DNA from 3 places in the Butyricicoccus porcorum genome. Region 3 is predicted to be linked to each of the others. Evidence: riboswitches for the same ligand, from Rfam matches in the RefSeq annotation. Region 3 holds a riboswitch; each other region holds the start of a gene.
The links. A riboswitch is a leader RNA that binds a small molecule or an ion and turns the genes downstream of it on or off. The one in region 3 is predicted to bind thiamine pyrophosphate.

Region 1 (7,824 bases), 910 kb from region 3:
CCGCGGCTGCGCAGGTCATCCGCCTGCTCTGCCGTGCGGCGGCATTGCCACACAATGGCAGGCGCAATCGGCTTACCTGTCGCCTTATCCCAGACAATGGTTGTCTCGCGCTGGTTGGTAATACCGATGGCGACAATCTGCTCGGGCTGTATTAGGTGTACAGACATGGCACTGCGGCACACCTGTAGCTGTGTTTTCCAGATTTCCATGGCATCCTGTTCCACCCAGCCGTCATGCGGATAATTCAGATGCAACTCCTTCTGTGCCACAGCACACATCTGTCCTGCGCGGTCAAACAGGATACAACGCGCACTTGTCGTACCCGCATCAATCGCAAGAATATATTGTTCCATTTCATCACTCTCCCATGAGAAAAAATGCGGCGTACCCACACAGCACAGGCACGCCGCTCCTCTGTCTGCTTACTTACCGAGCAGCTTTTTATAATAGTCCTCATCGCCGACCTGTCCGACTGCACAGATTGACGCCTGATCGAAATCAAAGATCTGGCGAGCCAGCCGTGCGATATCATCCGCCGTAACGGCGTCATACATCGCCATGACCTCATCCAGCTCCGGTGCGCGATCAAAGAACATCTCGCCGCGTCCGAGCTGATTCATGCGGGCAGAGGTGCTCTCCATACCGAGCAGCATATTGGTTTTCGCCTGTTCCCGGCAGCGACTCAGCTCCGCACGATCCGGGCCATCGGCTGCCAGACGCAGGCATTCTTCCCGAATCAGCTCAATGGCCTTTGCCTCAGTCTCCTTGCCGAGCGCGGTGTAAATACTGAATACACCGGTATCTTCATGCGAAGTATTGAACGAATACACCGAATAACACAGGCCGTTCTGTTCACGGACGGTCTGGAACAGGCGCGATGCCATGCCGCCGCCCAAAATGGCACCCAACAGAGCATTGACATACCGCTCCTCTGAGCACATGGAAATGCCCGGGAAGCCGATGCAGATATGATTCTGTTCAATTTCCTTGGGGCGCACGACGATACTCGGCTGATAGGTTGCCGGCTCGATGACATTGTGCCCTGTGCCCTTCATGCCGGAGAACATCTCGCAGATATAATCCACATCCTCCTGTGTATAGGAGCCTGCCAGCGCAATGACGGTGTCTTCCGGATGGTAATACTCCGCCATATACCGACGCAGCGTGTCACCATTCATCGTTTGCAGTGTGTCCTCGCGGCCGAGAATGGGACGGCCAAGCGATGAGCCTGCAAAACATGATTCAAAAATCTTTTCGGTTGCAACATCTTCCGGCGAATCCTCATACATGTCGATTTCTTCCAGCACGACACCGCGTTCCAGATCGATATCACGCTGCGAAAACTTCGGATTCATGCACATATCCGCCAAAATTTCGACGCCGGTCTGCAAATGCCTGTCCAGCGTCTTTAAGTAAAAGCACGTGCATTCTTTGGTTGTGAATGCATTGACCTGTCCGCCTATGGCATCCATTGCAATGGCAATATGCTGTGCGGAGCGTTTTTCCGTCCCCTTGAACACCATGTGTTCAATAAAATGGGAAATACCACTCAGTTCATCCGGCTCATACCGCGAGCCATTGAGCACCCAGATACCGACCGCCGCGGAGCGCACACCGACAATGGGTTCGGTGACGACACGCACGCCGTTCGGCAATACAATGCGATCATACATATTCTATCTTCTCCATCTATTCGGCAAATTGCCGCTATCCTTCCCTCAAGTATATCACATTCTACCGATAAGTCGAACGGTTTTGAAAAGTTTTTTATGAGAACATATCGATTTTTCGTTTTCCCGTCGATTCCTTGCTTTTTCCGGCGGACAACGGTATACTGAGACAAAACAATTTTTGACCCGGAAAGGAGTCTTTTCCCATGCAGCGATTCCTTCGCTTACTCATATGGGACGCGCTGTTCTGCGTTGTCCCCACAGTCGGCTATGCCGCATCCTCCATGCTCACCTCATCCACCGCGAATTATGTTGTCACCCTGCTGACCTTTGCGGTTTGCGGCGCGTTCCTTGCCCAGCTGTCACGCTGGGGCTCCACCTGGATGGAGGTCGTGTTCGTCGCCCTGCCGGGGCTGTATCTGGCGCTGGCACCGTTTCTCGCGCCGCTGCTCAACGGCCTGCCGCTGTCGTTTGACCTCGTGCCCGCGTTGCTGCTGACGGCACAGACCACCTCCCTGCGCACCGCAGGCGCACTCGCGGCAGGGTTCGTACTGTGGCAGCATGTGTTTATCAGCATTCCGCACAGATGACAAACCGAACCGTACATAAAAAAGGCTGTATCCGAAATCGGATACAGCCTTTGCTTTTTCTATAGAAGGAAACTTACAGAACCTTTTCCTCTTCCTTGACGTCCTTGCAGGACAGGTTGATGCGACCCTTGTCGTCGATCTCGATGACCTTGACCCAAACCATATCGCCGACCTTGACAACGTCCTCGACGCGCTCAACGCGGCGCTTTTCCAGCTTGGAGATGTGAACCAGACCGTCCTTGCCCGGTGCAATCTGAACGAATGCGCCGAAGCCCATCAGGCGGACAACTTTGCCATAGAATACATCGCCGACCTCCGGGTCCTTGACGATGGTCTCAATCATCTTCTTGGCCTTCTCGCCGTCGGAGCCATTGATAGAGGAAATGCTGACGGTGCCGTCCTCGGCAATGTCAACCTTTGCGCCGGACTCAGCGGTGATCTTCTGAATGACAGAACCGCCCTTGCCGATGACATCGCGGATCTTGTCCGGATTGATGTGGATGGTGATCGTCTTCGGTGCCCACGGGGAAACCTCATGACGCGGCTCAGCGATTGCCTTGAGCATAACCTCATCCAGAATCTTATACCGCGCATCGCGGCACTTGCGGAATGCTTCCTTGATGATGGACGGGGTCAGGCCGTCAACCTTGATGTCGACCTGAATGCCGGTGATGCCCTTCTTGGTACCGGCTACCTTGAAGTCCATGTCGCCGTAGAAGTCCTCGACGCCCTGAATATCGGTAAAGGTGGTCTCCTGGCCATCATCCGTAATCAGGCCGCAGGAAATACCTGCAACCGGTGCGGTAATCGGAACACCTGCATCCATCAGAGCCAGCGTAGAACCGCAGACAGAGCCCTGCGAGGTGGAACCGTTGGAGGACAGAACCTCAGATACGACGCGGATTGCATACGGGAATTCCTCCGCAGACGGCAGAACCGGTACGAGGGAACGCTCTGCGAGTGCGCCATGACCGATTTCACGGCGTCCCGGGCCGCGGGACGGGCGGGTTTCACCGACCGAGAAGGACGGGAAGTTGTAATGATGGATATAACGCTTTTCCTTCTGCTCGAAGATGGTATCCAGCTGCTGTGCATCTGCCAGCGTGCCCAGCGTGCAGACAGACAGAACCTGCGTCTGACCACGGGTGAACAGGCCGGTACCATGTGCGCGCGGCAGGACGCCTACCTGTGCAGCCAGCGGACGGACTTCCTCCATGCCGCGGCCATCGACGCGCTTGCCCTCGGTCAGCCACTTGCGGACAACCTTCTTGCACAGCTTGTCTACGATTTCGGTGATCTCACCTGCGCGCTCGGTTGCAACCTCTTCGCCGAGGAATTCGTCGATCTCAGCGCGGACAACCTGCATACGTGCATCGCGAACGGTCTTGTCATCGGTATCGAAAGCAACCTCGACCTTTGCACGTGCAAAGTCCTCGATCTTGTCGAACAGCTCGTGGTCGACATCGTGGTGCTCATACTCAAACTTCGGCTTGCCGATCTCCGCCTTGATGGAGTCGATGAATGCACACATCTTCTTGATTTCCTCATGTGCAAACAGCAGACCCTCGAGCATCTGATCCTCCGGGACTTCCTTTGCGCCAGCCTCGATCATGACGATCTTCTCCGCGGTGCCGCAAACGGTGACATCCATCAGGCTCTTCTGGCGCTGCTCAACCGTCGGGTTGAGGACGAACTCGCCGTCAACCAGGCCGACGTCAACACCAGCTACGGTGTAGTTGAACGGGATATCGGAAATTGCTACCGCAATGGATGCACCGTTGAGTGCAGTGACCTGCGGGGAATTGTCATAATCGTTGCCCATAACCGTGCAGACGATGGAAACATCGTTGCGCAGATCCTTCGGGAACAGCGGACGCATCGGGCGGTCGATCTGGCGGGAAGCAATGGTTGCCTGCTCGCTTGCCTTGCCCTCACGGCGCATAAACGAACCCGGGATACGGCCGACTGCATACAGCTTTTCTTCAAAATCTACCGAAAGCGGGAAGAAATCTACGCCTTCACGCGGCTTCGGGGATGCCGTTGCAGTAACCAGCACGACGGTATCGCCATAGCGAACCAGTGCGGAGCCGTTGGCCAGCTGTGCAACCTTGCCGGTCTCGACGGTCAGCTTGCGGCCGGCAAACGTGGTTTCAAATACACGCTCTTCATCAAATGACTTGTGTGTAATAGTAGTCATAACTCAGACTGTCTCCTTTTCTCAAAAGAATGATGCGGAACCTCCGACAGTCCTTCAAGCACTTGAAGCGCGGGCTTAACCGGATAAGCCAGTCCTTCAACTGCTCAAGGAATTGCCGTACTGTTCCAAAAAACTGGTAAAGAGGAGACCGCATGCAGCCTCCTCTTCCGTCGGAACTCTTACTTTCTCAGGCCGAGCTTCTTAACGATTGCTCTGTAACGCTCGATATCCTTCTTCTTCAGGTAAGCGAGCATGCTGCGGCGCTGGCCGACCATCTTGAGCAGGCCGCGACGGGAATGGTTGTCGTGCTTGTGCTCCTTCAGATGCTCGGTGAGCTGAGCGATGCGCTCGGTCAGGATTGCGATCTGTACTTCCGGAGAACCGGTATCGGTCTCATGCATGCGGTTTGCTTCAATAACTGCTGCCTTCTGTTCTTTGCGGATCATTTTAACACCTCATGAAAAAAATAATATTTGTTATCTCCCTTGCGCTGGGCAGCGGCCTAAGGTGATGGGCACGGTCAAACATGTCCGGTATCCAGACTGCTAAGCACAGGGAGCGCACTAACTCTTGCATCATATCATACCCAAAGTTGTTTGTAAAGTATAATATGGGTAAAAAATACGGATTTTATACTGCGCAGGGATTGGCAGGGATTGGAGATTTATTCAACCATGCGTGTCGCGCGACGCACCGGCGACATCGACAGAATGACAAATTCCGAAAAAAACCTCTGCAATTCAACTGTTTTTTCCTATCCATCGAAAAATTTTTCGCAGGTTTTACATTCCCATCCTGCGATTTTACCGGTTGTTTTCCAATTGTTTTCATTTTTTTTGCATTTTTTCATCTCTCAACTTTCTTATATATTGAAACTGCACAGTTTTCTTCGCCGTTTCTTGTCGATAATTCATGAATTTTGCTTCTTTTCATCTTTGCCGGCGGGTGATATAATTTCAGCACAATCGAAAGAGAGAATAACCGGAAAGTTCCCCCACTTTCCACCCAAAAGAGCGTCCGCAGCAGGCGGCGCTTCCTCCTCTTTTTTGCCAAGAAACACATGACGGTGGCTGTGCAATAGTGCGGCCTGGATGTCGTGTGTTTTTCTTTTTTGTGGATTTTGTCCAAACCGCATTGACAGATGCCCGCCGTGTTGTTATAATGATATCAATTTACAGGGGAACTGATGTGCGTTCCGCCCGGAACGCCGAGTTGAGAAGGTTAAAACCTGACCCTTTGAACCTGTCGGTTAACACCGTTGTAGGAAGTAAAGGTACAATCCGGTTACGATTTCCAGATATGCGCTGAATTCCTATGAATCCAGCGCATTTTTTGTTCCCTAAGTTTTTTCAGCAGGAGGAAAACCAGCATGCATATGACACAGATCGAAGCGGCAAAAAAGGGCATTGTTACCCCGCAGATGGAAATTGTCGCAAAGAAAGAAAACATTGATGTCGAAGTGCTGCGCGAGCGCATCGCCCGCGGCACGGTCGTCATCCCGGCAAACAAAAATCACACCGCGCTGTCCCCGGAGGGCATCGGCGAAGGTCTGAAAACCAAAATCAACGTCAACCTCGGCATTTCCGGCGACTGCCACAACTATGAAGAGGAGTTCGAGAAGGTTCGCATGTCCATCGATTTCGGCGCCGAAGCCATCATGGATCTGTCCAACTACGGCAAGACCCACACCTTCCGTCAGGAACTGATCGACATGTCCCCTGCCATGATCGGCACTGTTCCGATGTATGATGCCGTCGGTTATCTCGAAAAGGACCTCAAGAGCATCACCGCAAAGGACTTCCTGCGCGTCGTCGAAGCACATGCCAAGACCGGTGTTGATTTCGTCACTATCCACGCAGGCATCAACCGCAAGACCATCGATACGTTCAAGCAGACCAAGCGCCTGACCAACATTGTTTCGCGCGGCGGTTCTCTGCTGTTCGCCTGGATGGAAATGACCGGAAACGAAAACCCGTTCTATGAATACTACGACGAGCTGTGCGACATCCTGCATGAGTACGATGTCACCATCAGTCTCGGCGACGCAATGCGTCCCGGCTCCACCCATGACTCGACCGATGCCAGCCAGATCACCGAGCTGATCGAACTCGGTATCCTGACTCAGCGCGCATGGGACAAAAACGTACAGGTCATGATCGAAGGCCCGGGTCACATGGCACTCAACGAGATCAAGGCCAACATGGAGATTGAAAAGCGCCTGTGCCATGGCGCACCGTTCTATGTCCTTGGCCCGCTGGTCACCGACATCGCACCGGGCTATGACCACATCACCTCTGCCATCGGCGGTGCCATTGCAGCCACCTACGGTGCAGATTTCCTGTGCTATGTCACCCCGGCTGAGCACCTGCGCCTGCCGGACGTCAACGACGTAAAGGAAGGCATCATTGCGTCCAAGATTGCTGCCCATGCCGCTGACATGGCAAAGGGTATCCCGGGTGCACGCGAAATCGACGACAAGATGAGCGACGCACGCCGCCGCCTCGACTGGGATGAGATGTTCTCCCTCGCCATCGACGGCAAGAAGGCACGCGAATACTTCGAGTCCAAGCCGCCTCAGGATCGCCACACCTGTTCGATGTGCGGCAAGATGTGTGCCATGCGCACCACCAACTACATTCTCGAAGGCAAGGACGTCAGCCTGCTGTCCGACGAGAAGTAAATTCCGAACACACCTTACCTATGCAAAATCCCCGACCGGAAAAAGACCGGCCGGGGATCTGTTTTTATGCCCGTTCAAACGCGACCACCCCCGCCGCATATGGGTGGTCAATATACAGAACCTCGCGCGCCGCACTGTGGTGCCGCAACAGCTTCAGCACAACCGCCATGTCTCCACCACCGCCAAAAATCAGCGCAATCCCCAGAATCAGCAGCAGCCAGGAGCCTGCAAACACTGCGACAAGTGCCGGCAGAATTCCCAGCAGAAGGGTCGGCATCAGCCCGCCTGCAATATATTGATACCGTTCCAGCGGCTCGCTGCACGTGCAGTAAGGCGTCAGATATTCTTTTATCAATCCGAACTCCACTGCTTTCCAGTGCGACGGCGCAAAGATTGCCCACGTAATGCCGTGGATCAGCTCATGCACACAAATCCATACAAAGAACAGCACGAAAACCAGCACCAGACCCGCAAGTCCAATCGACCCTTCCGCTGCTCCATTGTGCCACAAAAACACAATGATAAAAAGAACGCTGAGCGGCAGCGCCAGCACAAATGCCATCATGTTCGCATAGACCAGCCCGATGGTCAGATCATGTTCCACATAGCCCTGTGCCTCCAGCTTTGCTTTCAGCTGTTCAAATTGTGCCTTGCGGCGCTCCTCTGCCTTCGACAGCTTCCGTTCAT
Region 2 (7,824 bases), 1.1 Mb from region 3:
AATAGGTGTGCGGATTTTCAAAGCGCTGCACCTCATCCCACAGCAGGCCGACCTGCTCGGTGCAGTACGCCTGAATGTCGTGGATGGACGGCAGCTCGTAGACGCGCTTGCCGTTTTTGAAAATCGGAACCTGAAGCTCTTTTGCTGTGAAGTTGGTCAGCGTTTTGGTTTTCCAGGTTGCGTTCGGGTCGAAAATTGTGTGCGGTGTGTCCGGGTCGATGACCTCATCATAGATACACAGTTCATCTGCCAGTGCCTTGCCGCTCTCGTTGTCGAAAAAGCGGTACAGCTTTTTGAAATGCGGGTTAGTGATCTTGGAGGTGTTTTCACTCACTTTGATTTTCGGCACAATGGTGCCGTCTGGTGCTTCAATTGCCACCAGCTTGTACACGCCGCCGAAGACCGGTGCGCTGCGCGCGGTAATCAGGCGCTCGCCGACACCAAAGGTATCGATACAGGCACCCTGCATGAGCAGGTCGCGGATCAGGTGCTCATCCAGAGCATTGGACGCGGTGATTTTGCAGCAGGACAGCCCTGCCTCATCCAGCATGTTTCGCGCCTGCCGGGACAGATAGGCGATGTCACCGGAGTCCAGACGGATGGCAAAATTGGTGATCCCTTTCGGCAGAAGGATCTCTTTGAAGGCACGGATGGCGTTTGGTACGCCGCTTTTCAGTGTGTTGTAGGTGTCGACCAGCAGCGTTGTGTTGTCCGGATACAGCTCACAGTATGTTTTGAATGCTTCATATTCGCTGTCGAACATCTGTACCCAGGAATGTGCCATGGTACCGCCCGCCGGGACGCCGTACAGCTCGTCGGTCAGCGTGCATGCCGTTCCGGCACAGCCGCCGATGTATGCCGCGCGCGCGCCGATGACTGCGCCGTCCGCACCCTGTGCGCGGCGGGAGCCGAATTCCAGCACAACACGACCCTGTGCGGCACGCACAATGCGCTTGGCCTTGGTAGCAATCAACGACTGATGATTGATGGCGAGCAGGACAAAGGTTTCAATCAGCTGTGCTTCAATTGCCGGGGCGCGCACAGTCAGGATAGGCTCGTTCGGAAACACCGGCGTGCCCTCCGGCACAGCGTAAATATCACCGGTAAATTTGAACTCGCGCAGATAGGTCAGAAATTTTTCGTCAAACAGTTTTTTCGAGCGCAGGTATTCAATGTCCTCTTCCTCGAAATGCAGCTGTTCGATATAGTGCACGATCTGCTCCAGTCCGGCCGCAATTGCAAAGCCGCCGCCGTCCGGCACCGTGCGGAAAAATACATCAAAATAGGTATTTCGCTTATAAAAGCCGTTGAGGAAATACCCGTTGCTCATTGTCAGCTCATAAAAATCGCAGAGCATGGAAAGATTTTCTCGTTGCATTACAGTCACTTCCTGTTCCCGGTTGGGTTTGATGTACTCAGTATACCCTATTTTGCCAGTACAATCAATTTGTCCGCATACATAGCAAGACAGGCGACAGGGGAAACTACAGGCACAGCGGAAAAGACAAAAGAAAGGATTGACAAATCTGGACTGGTTTGGTATCATAATGGCAGTTAGCAAGGGCTAACTGCAAGCGGGTTGTCAAAGCAGCCCCTCTTTTTGGAAAATTGAGTTAGCTTTTGCTAATTATGGAGGGAAGGACATGGATAAAACGCTGGAAGAAATGCTGGTGGAGCAGTGCGCGCCGACGCTGGCAGGAGTGAAGCCTGCGAATCTGTTCCGTTGCCCCGATCATGCGGCGCTGTACCATTCGGTGCAGGAGTGGGACAACCGCCTTCGCGCGAGCGGTATCCGCATTCGTGTGGTCAAACGCTGCCGCCGTACCCATGCATGTCTGATTTATGTGTGCCGCTGGGACTGGATCTGCCGCACACTGGCGCAGGCGGATACGGCGGAATTTCTACGCACAAACGGCTATGATCTGTCGAAGGGGACAGAGAGCGTGCTGTGCCAGCTGTCGCGCCGCCTGTGCCTGCAGGAGGATTTCCCGCATGAAATCGGTGTATTTCTGGGCTATCCGCTGCATGATGTGATTGGATTTATTGAAAACCGCGGACAAAACTATTCCTGCTGCGGGCATTGGAAGTGCTACGGCGATGCAGACCGGGCGCAGCGGACTTTCGATGTCTATAAGCGCTGTACAGCCGTGTATAAGCGTATGTACCGCCGTGGTGTGCCGCTGATGAAGCTGGTTGTCGCTGCATAATGGCGCACGGGGTTGCAGACAGGCAGGATTTGTGCTATATTAAATGACTATCAGGGGAGTCCGGACAGACGGGCTGAGAAACGGATACTGTTCCGTGACCCTTTGACCTGATCTGGATCATGCCAGCGCGGGAGTGACAGAACTGCCAGCGCCTTCGCCGCGTTTCCGGTGAAGGCGCTTTTTCTGTGTGTAAACCGCTGCGAACAAAGAAAGGAAGAAGTAGCATGAAAGCAAGCGTTGCAATTCAGACTCTGCCGGAGGCAGAAAACGAAACCGAACTGGTACGTATTGTCGATGAAGTCATTGCGTATATCAAAAGCACCGGCCTGCATTATTATGTCGGCCCGTTTGAGACAACGATTGAGGGTGAGGACTATGACCAGCTGATGGACATTGTAAAGGAATGCCAGCACATTGCCATCCGTGCAGGTGCGCCGTCGGTTTCCGCGTACATTAAGGTAGTGTACCGCCCGGAAGGAGAGATTCTGACCATTGATAAAAAGGTTACGAAGCATCACGAGCAGTAAGGGGCCTGCCGCACTTGCGATTGTCCTGCTGCTGGCGGTCTGGCAGCTGGTTTCGGCCAGCGGGCTTGTGCCCGGTTATATGCTGCCGTCTCCGGTGCAGGTCGTTCGCGCCTTTGTCGGGGAATTTGGCCTGCTGTGTGAGAATGCTGTCATTACGCTGGAGGAGGCGTTTCTTGGTCTTGCACTCGGTGTTGCCATCGGCTTTGCCTTTGCGGTGCTGATGGATGCGTTTTCCTGGCTGTACCGGGCATTTTATCCGCTGTTGGTTATTTCCCAGACTATCCCGACCGTGGCAATTGCGCCGCTGCTCGTGCTCTGGTTTGGCTATGAGATGACGCCAAAGATCATTTTGATTGTCATTGCAACGTTTTTTCCGGTGACAGTCGGTCTGCTCGACGGCTTCCGCAGCATTGACCCGGATTCCATCAACCTGCTGCGCTCGATGGGCGCGGGCAAATGGCAGATTTTCCGCTATATCAAATGCCCGTCTGCGCTGCCGCAGTTTTTTTCCGGGCTGCGCATTGCTTCGGCCTATGCGATTGTCGGTGCGGTGATCTCGGAATGGCTGGGCGGCTTCGGCGGTCTGGGTGTATACATGACGCGCGTCAAAAAGGCGTTTGCGTTTGACAAGATGTTTGCAGTCATTTTCCTGATTTCCGCCATCAGTCTGATCCTGATGGCGCTGGTCAACCTGCTGCAAAAGAAATGCATGCCGTATTCCAATATGGACGGCGACGATTAAGTGAGGATTTGTATGAACCTGTGGAAAAGAGTAACGGCGGCAGTTGTTCTGTCCGCCATGGCGCTGGGACTCGCTGCCTGCGGCAGCAGCAGCGCGCCGCAGAACGGTTCTGCGGAACAGGGCTCCGGAGACACTTCTGGGGATCTCAAGAAAGTCACCTTTGTGCTCGACTGGACGCCGAATACCAACCATACCGGTCTGTATGTCGCGTTGCAGAATGGTTATTTTGAAGACGCCGGACTGGATGTCGATGTTGTACAGCCGCCTGATGACGGCGCAGAGGTTCTGGTCGGCTCGGGTAAGGCAGATTTTGGCGTGTCGTTTCAGGACACGATGGCTTCTGCATTGATCGGTGACAACGCACTGCCAATCACGGCGGTTGCCGCGGTCATCCAGCACAATACCTCCGGTATTATCTCTCGCGCAGGCGAGGGGATGGATCGCCCGAAGGGTCTGGAAGGCAAAAAGTATGCCACCTGGGATATGGATATTGAAAAAGCTATGATGAAGAATGTCGTCGAGACGGACGGCGGTGATTTCTCCAAGGTTGAGCTGATCCCGTCCACCGTCACGGATGAGGTGTCCGCATTACAGAGCAAGTCGGTCGACGCGATTTGGGTGTATTATGCCTGGGCCGGCATTGCGACCAAGGTTGCAGGACTTGACACCGACTACTTTGCATTTTCTGACATCAATCCGGTCTTTGATTACTATACCCCGGTCATCATTGCGAACAATGATTTCCTGAAAAACGATCCGGAAACAGCAAAGGCGTTCCTTGCTGCGCTGGCAAAGGGCTATGAATATGCCGAGCAGAACCCGGAGGAGGCTGCGGATATCCTGCTTGAGCAGTGTCCGGAGCTGAAATCCAATCGGGAGCTTGTCGTTGAGAGCCAGAAGTATCTTGCAGATAAATACACTGCTGATGCATCTCAGTGGGGTATTTTTGACGCGGAGCGCTGGAATGCGTTCTACAACTGGCTGAATGAAAACGATCTGGTATCCGCGGACATTCCGGAGAATACCGGATTCTCCAACGATTACCTGCCGCAGTCCTGATGGAACAGAACAAACTGGAGGTGCGCGGCGTCAGCAAGTCGTTTGCCGACAAACAGGTGTTGGACAACATCCATGTCACGCTGCATGAGGGAGAGCTGGTCTGTTTTCTCGGTGTGAGCGGTGCAGGCAAGACAACGCTGTTCAATATCATTTCCGGTCTGATGAAGCCGGACTGTGGGCAGGTGTTTCTGGATGGCACAGATATTACCGGCCAGCCGGGACGCATCAGCTACATGCTGCAAAAGGATTTGCTGCTGCCATACCGCACAATTGAGGACAACGTGGCACTGCCGCTGCTGCTGCGCGGCGTGGGAAAAAAAGAGGCACGGGCGCAGGCGGGTGAGCTGTTTGAGGCATTCGGCCTGGACGGCACGCAGAAAAAGTATCCGGCACAGCTGTCCGGCGGCATGCGCCAGCGCGCTGCCCTGTTGCGCACCTATATGTTTTCGCACAACGTTGCGCTGCTCGATGAGCCGTTTTCTGCGCTGGATACGCTGACCAAGTCTGCCATGCATACCTGGTATCTGGATGTCATGCAGCGCATCCGGTTGTCGACGCTGTTTATCACACACGACATCGACGAGGCAGTCCTGCTGTCTGACCGCATTTATCTGCTGACCGGCAGGCCGGGGCGTATTTCTGAGGAAATTGTCATCACAGAGCCGAAGCCGCGTGCGGTAGATTTTAATCTGACACCGGAATTTCTGGCGTATAAGCGCCGTATTTTGGAAAAACTGGACGAATCACAGGCATAAAGGAAGCCCTGGCAGCAATCGCTGCCGGGGCTTTGTGCGCAAAAAGATGAAATTACTCCACGGTGTTGTGCAGGGCACCGATGCCATCGATTTCACAGACAACGGAGTCGCCCGGTTTGAGGAATCGGGGTGGCTGCATGCCCATGCCGACGCCGGATGGGGTGCCGGTGGCAATGATGGTTCCGGTGCATAGCGTCATGCCGCGCGACAGCTCGGAAATAATTTCCGCAATACCGTGAATCAGGTATGAGGTATTGCTGTTCTGCCGCAGCTCGCCGTTGACCGTGCAGCGGATATCCAGCGCGGGCGGGAAAGGGACCTCATCCGCTGTCAGGATGCACGGGCCGCATGGCGTAAAACCGTCGAGACTCTTGCCAAAATACCACTGTTTGTGCGCGGTCTGTAAATTACGTGCAGATACATCATTGACGATGGTATAACCGAAAATATAGTCTGCGACCTGCTCCGGCTGTACGCAGAAGGCGTCTTTGCCGAGAATAACACCCAGCTCACACTCATAGTCGAGGCTGTCGACGAGACCTGGATAGGACGGGATGGGGTCGCCGTAGCCGGAGGCTGTGTGCACGCGCTTGCTGAAATAAATCGCCTTTGGACGCTCACCGCCAAATGCCTCGCCGTTGAACCGGCTGGCCTCTTCCGCATGTGCGGTGTAATTGATGCCGAGGCACAGCACATCCTGCTGCGGGTGCGGGATAGGGGCGCACAGTGTCACCGGCTCTGCCAACGGCTGCTTGCCTGTGGGGTCGAGCTGCGTGCGCAGGAAGACCCCGCTGTCGGCAATCAGTGCGTTCATATCGGCATAATGCAGACCGAACTGTTCGAGATCATACAGTCTGTTGTGGAGTTCCGCGGCAAGGCGCTCCGCGCCATCCGCGGCTCGGTAGGTGTACAGCTTCATGGGTTATCTTCCTTTCCGTGCGATGTGAGAATCTGAAAAAAGGAAAAAGTCGGAGCAAAGCCCGGTTTGCTCCGACCTGGTGCGGATAACAGGACTTGAACCTGCACGGTTGCCCGCTGGAACCTAAATCCAGTGCGTCTGCCAATTCCGCCATATCCGCGTAAAACAGTATACGGTTATGGTAGCATATGCAGTAAATTGTTGTCAAGGCTATGGGGTGAAAATTTGTTCGGTCTGTGGTGTTCAAACTGCGTAAAGTGTGATACAATAAAGAAAATTGTCAGGACAGACGCAAAAACAACGGCGGGCGGGGTTCGGCGGTGACGCCGGATGCAGCCCGCATCTTATGGGTAGGATTATGAAAACAGTCAAAAGATGTATTGCTGTTGTGTTGTGCGCGGCACTTCTGTCGGGCTGTTCGCTGATTTCCAGCGGGGATGACCTGCTGCAAACACCCCGGCCGTCGGAAAATTTTATGCTGCTGCAAAAACAGCTGGAACAGATCATGGGTGACACGATGACGTATGTGTCGCCGCAGGGCGGTGAATACCGCAATACCGTCACGTTCGAGGACATTGACGGCGACAGCGAAAAGGAAGCCATTGCCTTCCTGCGCGAAGGCTCGGGCGGAAAAATTTATGTGTATGCGTTTGAACTCGAGGACGGTGAATACCGTCCCATCGGCAGCATTGAGGCTCCCGGCTCTGCACTCGGTTCGATGTCATTCCTCAAGATCCATGAGAAGGATGAGGGCACGGGTGACAAGCGGAAGGAAAAGCTCATTGTGCTGACCTGGACGCTGTCGGGCGACCTCAAGCAGGGCATGACCGTATGCGCCGTGCAGGACGGCAAGCTCACCGAAGTGCTCGATGCGACGTATACCAGCTATACGATGAGCGACCTCGACAGCGACGGCTCGGAGGAGCTGTTTACCGTCACCTATGACGACGCAGGGCGCAAGACCGCACAGGTCTATGATTATGCCGACAACAAAATGATTCTTCTTTCGCAGACCGATGCGACACAGGATGTGCAGACGGTCGCCAATATCACACAGGGCAAGCTGGATGAGGACGGCCATCAGGCGGTGTTTGTCGACAACAAATTTGAAAATGACAACGGCATGCAGACCGATATCTACGTGCTGGATAAAACCAGGCTGCGCAATGTGGCACTGTCCGCCAATGCCTCCACGTATCGCTCGGTTTCGCTGTACTACAGTCAGGATATCGACGGCGACGGCATTATTGAGGTGCCGCAGCTACAGCCGATGCCCGGTTACGAGAACAGCGATGCGACCCAGACATTGTGGATGGTGGACTGGTACCGCTACAGCATGAACGGCGCGACACAGCGGATGCTGACTACCTATGACAGCCTTTCGGAGGGCTGGACGTTCCGCTTGCCAAAGGAATGGCGCGGGGCAGTCACGGCGACCACCACCAGTGAGGCGGGTGTCAGCCAGACAACATTTATGCAGCCCGGGCAGCTGAATGACCCGCTGCTGACCATTTATGTGTTCACCGGCGAGGACCGCGAGGCCGCTGCCGGATCGGGCGGGCTGATTGCGCTCGGCTCGACGGTGGATACCTGTTTTGCCGCAAAGCTCGGTCAC
Region 3 (7,824 bases):
GTGGAACGGCAGATGGACGCCGCCGCAGCCGATGCGCCGCGCCACTTCGATGTGTGTGTTGACATTCAGCGGGACATGATAGCGTTTGCAGATGGCGAGACAGTCGCGCGCCAGCGCTTCATATTCGCTCTCAGACAGGTCTTTTTCGCGCAGGACAATGGCATATGGGTGCTGCGCTGCAATGCGCTCCAGCCGTGCCGAAAAATCATCGGGGCACAGCAGCCGATGCGTCACACAAATCAGCATCAGCCAACATACATGTAGTCGGAGAATACCGGCTGAAGACCCTGGTCGAGAATTGCCTGACGAACTTCATCGACATTGCGGCCGTCATCGATGATGAACTGCGGATCGCCCTTGGATTCGCCTTCGTCGATGTGCTCGCCGATGCCGGTGGAGACACCTGCGGAAATTTTGGTTGCGGCAATGTTGATGATGCCGTTGCGGAAGCCCGCGCGCTCACGCGTGGAAATCGTGATGCTGGCAAACGGCATAAACAGGCGATAGGCACAGACAATCTGTGTCAGCTGGGTCTCGTGTACATCCTTCGGGTTGATCTTGTCGTTGTTAATAATCGGACGCAGGCGCGGGCAGGAGAATGCGATTTCCGCATGCGGATATTTTTTCTGGATCAGATAGGCATGCATGCCGGTCGCAAAGGCATCCTTGCGGAAGTCATCCAGACCGAGCAGCGCGGCAAAACCGACACCGCGCATGCCGCCCATCAGTGCGCGCTCCTGTGCGTTCAGACGGTACGGGAAAATGCGCTTGTGACCGCCCAGATGCAGCGTTTCATATTTGTCCGGGTTGTAGGTTTCCTGAAAGACAGTGACATAGTCGACGCCGCATTCATGCAGATAGCGGTATTCATCCGAGTTGAGCGGATAGATTTCGACACCGATGACAGTGAAATACTTGCGGGCAATTTTACATGCTTCGCCGATGTAGTCCACCGGGGACATGGAGCGGCTCTCGCCGGTCAGAATGAGGATTTCCTTCAGACCGGACTTGGCGATGGCAGACATTTCCTTGTCCACCTCCTCCATGTTCAGCTTGCCGCGGCGGATCTTGTTGTGGCAGTTAAAGCCGCAGTAGATGCAGTAGTTTTCACAGTAGTTGGCAATGTAGCACGGGGTAAACATCATGACAGAATTGCCAAAATGCTTGCGGGTTTCCTGTTGGGCGCGTTTTGCCATCTGCTCGACATATGGCTGTGCCGCAGGAGAAAGCAGTGCAGCGAAGTCCTCCGGCGCCAGCACATCCTTTGACAGGGCACGGATGACGTCCGCGGCAGTGTATTTTGTTTCGTCATAGCTTTCGCGCGCATCCAGAACCTGATCGATGATATTGCCGGGGACAATTTCCATGCCCGGCTGGTATTCCATATGGTTGGTTTCGCGTGTGATATATTTTGCGTTGATGATTTCACTCATGATGCTGTCCTCCTTAGTCCGCGAGGAAGCCGGTCAGCGGGGAAGAAGCGGATGCTTTTTCCAGAATACGGCCCATACCGGACAGGTAAGCGGTACGGCCAGCCTCGATGGCCTGCTTGAAGGCGCCAGCCATCGCCGGAATATCGCCTGCGGTTGCAATCGCCGTGTTGGACATGACAGCGGCACAGCCCATTTCCATTGCCTCACATGCCTGGCTCGGCTTGCCGATGCCCGCGTCAACGATGACCGGCAGGTCAATTTCATCGACGAGAATCTGGATAAATTCCTTGGTAACAAGCCCCTTGTTCGTGCCAATCGGCGCACCGAGCGGCATGACAGCGGCGGCACCGGCATTGACGAGGTCGCGCGCTGCGTTCAGATCTGGATACATGTACGGCAGGACGACAAAGCCTTCCTTGGCGAGGATTTCTGTCGCCTTGATGGTCTCATAGTTGTCCGGGAGCAGGTACTTGGACTCATGGATGCATTCAATCTTGATGAAATCACCGCAGCCGACCTCACGGGCGAGGCGTGCGATGCGGACAGCTTCTTCGGCGTTGCGCGCACCGGAGGTGTTCGGCAGCAATGTGACGCCCTCCGGGATGTAGTCGAGGATGTTGTCGATGCTGCCGAGGGTGGCACGGCGCAGGGCAAGCGTGACGATCTGTGCGCCTGCATATTCGACAGCTGCCTTGATGAGGTCGAGCGAGTATTTGCCGGAACCGAGGATAAAGCGGGAGGTAAATTCATGTCCGCCGAGGGTAAATGTATCAGCCATTGGTGTCAGTCTCCTTTGAAAGATGTTTTTGATAAAGATAGGTAGGGGCGTCACGGCTGCCCGATCCCGAGCAGCAGGCGAAGAGCCATATTTGCCTGATGACCGGCACAGACCGAGACGCGCGGCGCCATCAGGCCGACGCCGTTTGCCGCGGCAGTTTCGCCATCGCCGCAGACATACAGGCGTGACATTCGTTTTCTGGTCAGAATTTCGTTGGAAGAGCCATAGCCTGCCATACCGGAACCCGCGACAATGCGGATCGTGTCCGAGCTGCTGAGCAGCGCGGAGACCAGTTCCGCCTTACAGACGGGGTTGTCGAATGCCTCACAGACCACATCACAGCCGCCAAAGATGTCCGCCGCATTGTCCTCTGTGATGCGAACCGTGTGCGTTTCTACTTCGATAAACGGGTTGATCTGGCGGATGATGTCCGCTGTCGCGTCGGTTTTGTGCATCCCGAGGTGCGAGACATAATAGTTCTGGCGGTTGAGATTGCTCGGTTCGACAACGTCGAAATCCGCGAGGATCAGATGCCCGACGCCGGTGCGCGCGAGCATGGCAGCGATGTTGGAGCCGAGCCCGCCGAGGCCGGCGATGCCGACACAGGCGCGCTTGACCGTTTCATGCACGTGTGGGGAGTGCCGCGCTGCCATCATGTGCTCGAGCACCTCCTGCGGCGGCAGGACGCCCTTTTCAATCAGTGTGATGCTGTCGCCGTCCTCGAGGAGGACATCTTCGTTTGTCTGAAAGCCGTTGCGGATGACCACGGATGCGGACGGCATCAGCGCATGTGCGGTCTGTTGCAAGCGTGCGCCGTCTTCCAGCACCAGCGGCTTTCCGTTACAGGTGATGGTCATGTCAGCCACCGCCCACGAAGCAGACAATTTCTACTGTATCCGCATCGTGCAGTGCGAACGTATCGTATTGCGCCTTGGGCACGATTTCGCCGTTGACTTCGACGGCAATGCGCGTGAGCGGATAGCCCTGCTGTTCGAGCAGCGCGCAGATGGTCATGCCCTCTTCTGCCGGGACAGATTTGCCGTTCACCTTCATGCAGCATTCCTCCTTGTGTGCTGAAAATAAAATACAAAAGAAAAAGACCACCGGCACCCGGAAGCCGTGGTCTCATATCGTTCAAAACTGTGAATACCTCGAAACTCCCTACGTCGGTACTAACCAGACAGGTTCAATGAGTAAGGAGGCAGTTACTCCACTCTCAGCCGCTTGCCGCGGATCCCCAGTTCAAGAACAAGTGTTCAGTTGTCTTTCGGGTGTATTATACGGCGAATCCGGCGAAATGTCAATGATTTTTTATGTGGCTCTGTGTGACATTGACGAACGGCGGGCTGCATGTTACACTGAAATTATGAAAAAACCGCTGAACCACCCGGCGGGCACAGAGGAGAGAGAACGATGCAATATACGATTCAGAATGAAGTTTTCACGGTTGTCATTGACAGCAAGGGCGCGGAGCTCAGCTCCATGAAATCCAGAGCCTCCGGCACGGAATATGTCTGGCAGGCAGACCCGTCGATCTGGGCACGCCATGCGCCGATCCTGTTTCCGATTGTCGGCCGCCTGAAGGACAAGACGTATACTGTCGGAGGGAAAGAATATACCATCACACAGCACGGCTTTGGCCGCGATCTGGAATTTGCCTGCACGGCGCAGACGGAAACCAGCATCGACTTCACCCTTCTGCCGATTGATTACACCCGTGCGATGTATCCGTTTGATTTTGCGCTGACCGTGCGCTATACGCTGGACGGCGCGACGCTCAAAAAGGAACATATCACGAAGAACAACGGCGATACCGACATGTATTACGAGGTCGGCGGACATGATGCGTACAATGTCGCACTGGAGGACGGCGAGACGATGGCGGATTATTATGTCGATTTTGGTGACGGGGACGCCGTGCACCCGCTCATCAACAACGAAGCGCTGATGATTACGAAGGAAAAACGTGACGTGCCGCTCACCGACGGAAAGTTGTACCTGACCGATGAGCTGTTTGCGCTGGATGCGCTCATTCTGGACGACGTGCAGACGCGGTCGGTCTGTGTAAAAAGCGACAAATCCGCACACTGCATCCGCATGGATTTCGAGGATTTCCCGTATCTCGGCATCTGGAGCAAGTACACGGGCAAGCCAACCAATTATGTCTGCATTGAGCCGTGGAGCACGCTGCCGGATACGGCCTATCTTGACCACGCGCTGGAAAACAAAATTGGCGTGCGCTGCCTGAAGCCGGGCGAGAGCGAGACGCTGACCTTCTCCACAACCATTACGGAATAACGCGATTGGGCGAAAAAAAGCCGGAGGGCGGGGGCCGTCCTCCGGCAGCGCTGCCATTAAGCCCGGTACATCGCGGAAACGCGTGCGTGTGCCAGCACATGCCCGCGCATGGCGCGCAGCATTTCGTTGAGGTAAAAGCCCTCTGTGAGATCCAGCGTGCAGTCGAGCGCGTATACCGTCAGGGTGTATTCGTGGTCGGCGTCCGGGGGTGCCATGCCGCCGTAGCAGGAGGCTTCGGCGCGCGTCTCGTCGCCCGCTGCGCTGTGGAAACTTGTCGAGCCCTGAATAAAGTCAGGACTGTTCCGGCTGGCATCCTCCGCGACCTCCGCCTGTGTCAGGTTGCACAGCGTCCAGTGAATCCAGTTGAATCCACAGACCGGGATGGCGTCCTTGTCGTCGAGAACGACGGCAAAACTAACTGTGCCTGCCGGCGCGTCCGAGATGGAAAACGGAACGGAGCGGACATTTTTTCCCTTCGCGGAGAGATCACTGCCGAATTTTCCGAACCGGTCGGCCCAGAAGCCGTTTTCGATGCCTGTACTTGTCACTTTCATGGTTTCAAACCTCCTGTCAGAGCTGATCTGTCCCCATTATACACCGAAATGCATGCGGCGCAAAGACAAAGCGTCAAACATTTCATGGACAAACGGGAAAAATGCTTGTAATTTGCAGGTTGATTGTATATAATTGACTTATTGTGAATTCGACAGGAGGTGTAAAGTCGAAATGATTCCATTTGCACTGGATACACAGATGCCGGGTGCGGAGACCTATCTTTCGTTCGTCCCGCTGATTCTGATTTTTGTACTGTTCTACTTCATGCTGATCCGTCCGCAGAAGAAGCGCGACAAGCAGGACAAGGAAATGCGCGATTCGATCATTGTCGGTGACCGCATCTGCACAATCGGTGGCATCATCGGCAAGGTCGTATCGGTACGTGACGACGAAATTGTCATCGAGACCAGCGGCAACCGCATGAAGTTCTATAAGTGGGCGATTCGCTCCAAGATTGAAAAGGACTCTGATGCGTCCGAGGAAAAATAATCCGTATGATTTTCCGGCGTCCCGCGTAACGTATTCGTGAGAACGAATGCGGGAGGGATTTTTGGATGAATCGTGCGGAATCGACAGACGGCAGGGCGGCGGTATACTGGGCAGCTCCCATGCTGCTCGGCCTGCTGCTGGTGTTCGGCGGCACGCTGGGCGGCGCGGCTCTGCTTTCGACCGGTACGCTCGGCCAGCAGCTTGCACCGCTGGCGGCGTATGTGCCGCTGGCAGCCGGCAGCTTTGCAGCGTCCTTCTGGGGCGCGCGGCGGGCGCCGGCGCATAAGCTGCCGATGGGGCTGCTCATCGGCGTGCTGCTGCTGGGCTGTCTGTTCCTGCTGGGGCTGACGCTGCGCGATGCGGCGTTTGCCGCTCCGGCCGCCGGACTGACCTCCGGCATCACATTGGTCGCTTCGCTGCCGGGTGCATTTGCCGGCGCGGCGGCAAAAAAGAAAAAAAGGCGCAAATAGTAATATCTGCGTTTCATAGTTTAACTTAGGAAGGAGAAATTACCATGACTCACATCAAGACTCTGAATTCCTGCACGTTTAAGGAAACTGCTGCCAAGGGCGGCTGCGGCGAGTGCCAGACTTCCTGCCAGTCTGCCTGCAAGACTTCCTGCACGGTAGCAAACCAGAAGTGCGAGCACGACAAGTAAGACACAGCTTATCCAATACAGGATCGGGACTGGCGTTTTGTCAGTCCCGAAATTTTTGTTTGACAGGAGTACATTTTTTATGATACATCGTTTTTCCATGAAGGGTGTCAATATCCTGATGGACATCAACAGTGGATCGGTGCATGTTGTCGACGATGCGGCCTATGCACTGTCTGCCGTTGTCGCGCCCGGTATGACGGAGGAATGTCCGGAGGATATCCTCCGCAGCTTGTCTGACCAGTTCACTCCGGAACAGCTGCGCGAGGCATACCGCGAACTGTATGAGCTGGAACAGGCCGGCTATCTGTTCGCAGACGACGATTACATCAACATTGCGGCAGCCATTCCGACCGGCGCGCCGATCAAGGCGCTGTGCCTGCATGTCTCACATGACTGCAATCTGCGCTGTAAGTACTGCTTTGCCGATACCGGTGATTTCGGTATGGGCAAGCGCATGACGATGGATTTTGATGTGGCGAAAAAGGCGATTGACTTCGTTGTCGAGAAATCCGGCGCACGCCGTAACATTGAAATCGATTTCTTCGGCGGTGAGCCGCTGATGGCGTGGGATACTGTCACGAAGACGATTGACTACGCCCGTTCCATCGAAGAGGAAAAGAACAAAAAATTCCGCTTCACCATCACCACCAACGGTTTGCTGCTGGATGATGAAAAGATTGACTACATCAACGCAAATATGGACAACTGTGTCCTGTCGCTTGACGGCAGAAAGTGCGTCAACGATGAGATGCGCCCGACAGCGGGCGGCTGCGGCAGCTATGATGTCATCGTGCCGAAGTTCAAAAAGCTGGTGGCACAGCGCGGCAAGGATCGCGACTACTATGTGCGCGGCACATTCACCAGCAAAAACCTCGACTTTACCAACGACGTGCTTTCGATTGCGGATGAGGGCTTTGACCAGCTGTCGGTTGAGCCGGTCACCAGCGAGCCGGGAACCGGTTATGACCTGAGCGAAAAGGATCTTCCGCGCATCGGCGAGGAGTATGAAAAGCTGGTTGACATCATGCAGCAGCGCAAAAAGGAAGGACGCAGCTTCAATTTCTTCCACTTTATGGTCGATTTGCAGCAGGGTCCGTGCGTCATCAAGCGCCTGCGCGGCTGTGGTGCAGGCTATGAATATGTCGCCGTGACGCCGGACGGCGAAATCTATCCATGCCATCAGTTTGTCGGCCATCCGGAGTTCCTGATGGGCACGCTGGATGACGGAAAATTGGACATGGATATTTCCAACCATTTCTCCGGTCTGAACGTCTGCACCCGTCCGAAGTGCAAGGACTGTTGGGCAAAATTTTACTGCTCCGGCGGTTGTGCGGCGGCGAATTTCAACATGAACGGCGACATTGAAACACCGTATGAGATGGGCTGTGAGTTACAGAAAAAACGCCTGGAATGTGCAATTTATCTCAAAGCGGCCGAGATGATTGGGGAATAATCTGGCAACACGCCAAAATATCAAAACAAGACAATAATTTAGTTGAAATTTCGCAAAATCGCTCTATAATGAAAATAATAATACTCGATCTTTGCCTGCACAGGCAGACAGAATTCCGGTGAATCCTTTCCCCGCGCCGGGACAGAGTAATATGACAGAG

Region 1: it holds a riboswitch for thiamine pyrophosphate, as region 3 does, so the genes downstream of both, thiC (phosphomethylpyrimidine synthase ThiC) here and thiS (sulfur carrier protein ThiS) in region 3, are expected to answer to the same signal.
Region 2: it holds a riboswitch for thiamine pyrophosphate, as region 3 does, so the genes downstream of both, ACLM7Z_RS06015 (thiamine-binding protein) here and thiS (sulfur carrier protein ThiS) in region 3, are expected to answer to the same signal.

What each region holds. Positions count from the first base shown of each region.
Region 1 is NZ_CP178353.1:1,056,831-1,064,654, reverse strand. Features, by position in the region: gene glpK (glycerol kinase GlpK) at 1-353, opposite strand, end outside; gene ACLM7Z_RS05140 (M16 family metallopeptidase) at 423-1,673, opposite strand; gene ACLM7Z_RS05135 (hypothetical protein) at 1,877-2,260, shown strand; gene ACLM7Z_RS05130 (polyribonucleotide nucleotidyltransferase) at 2,334-4,457, opposite strand; gene rpsO (30S ribosomal protein S15) at 4,637-4,903, opposite strand; gene ACLM7Z_RS05120 (hypothetical protein) at 5,368-5,592, opposite strand; TPP riboswitch at 5,624-5,741, shown strand; gene thiC (phosphomethylpyrimidine synthase ThiC) at 5,827-7,137, shown strand; gene ACLM7Z_RS05110 (DUF3267 domain-containing protein) at 7,202-7,824, opposite strand, start outside.
Region 2 is NZ_CP178353.1:1,252,326-1,260,149, forward strand. Features, by position in the region: gene ACLM7Z_RS06005 (nicotinate phosphoribosyltransferase) at 1-1,378, opposite strand, end outside; gene ACLM7Z_RS06010 (DUF3793 family protein) at 1,644-2,207, shown strand; TPP riboswitch at 2,250-2,359, shown strand; gene ACLM7Z_RS06015 (thiamine-binding protein) at 2,432-2,734, shown strand; gene ACLM7Z_RS06020 (ABC transporter permease) at 2,700-3,476, shown strand; gene ACLM7Z_RS06025 (ABC transporter substrate-binding protein) at 3,489-4,535, shown strand; gene ACLM7Z_RS06030 (ABC transporter ATP-binding protein) at 4,535-5,290, shown strand; gene ACLM7Z_RS06035 (fumarylacetoacetate hydrolase family protein) at 5,343-6,209, opposite strand; tRNA gene ACLM7Z_RS06040 (tRNA-Leu) at 6,287-6,369, opposite strand; gene ACLM7Z_RS06045 (hypothetical protein) at 6,568-7,824, shown strand, end outside.
Region 3 is NZ_CP178353.1:145,388-153,211, reverse strand. Features, by position in the region: gene ACLM7Z_RS00720 (thiamine phosphate synthase) at 1-234, opposite strand, end outside; gene thiH (2-iminoacetate synthase ThiH) at 246-1,433, opposite strand; gene ACLM7Z_RS00710 (thiazole synthase) at 1,447-2,211, opposite strand; gene thiF (sulfur carrier protein ThiS adenylyltransferase ThiF) at 2,262-3,068, opposite strand; gene thiS (sulfur carrier protein ThiS) at 3,070-3,264, opposite strand; TPP riboswitch at 3,353-3,461, opposite strand; gene ACLM7Z_RS00695 (aldose 1-epimerase family protein) at 3,625-4,509, shown strand; gene ACLM7Z_RS00690 (YbhB/YbcL family Raf kinase inhibitor-like protein) at 4,566-5,063, opposite strand; gene yajC (preprotein translocase subunit YajC) at 5,236-5,553, shown strand; gene ACLM7Z_RS00680 (DUF3792 family protein) at 5,619-6,023, shown strand; gene scfA (six-cysteine ranthipeptide SCIFF) at 6,068-6,211, shown strand; gene scfB (thioether cross-link-forming SCIFF peptide maturase) at 6,291-7,664, shown strand.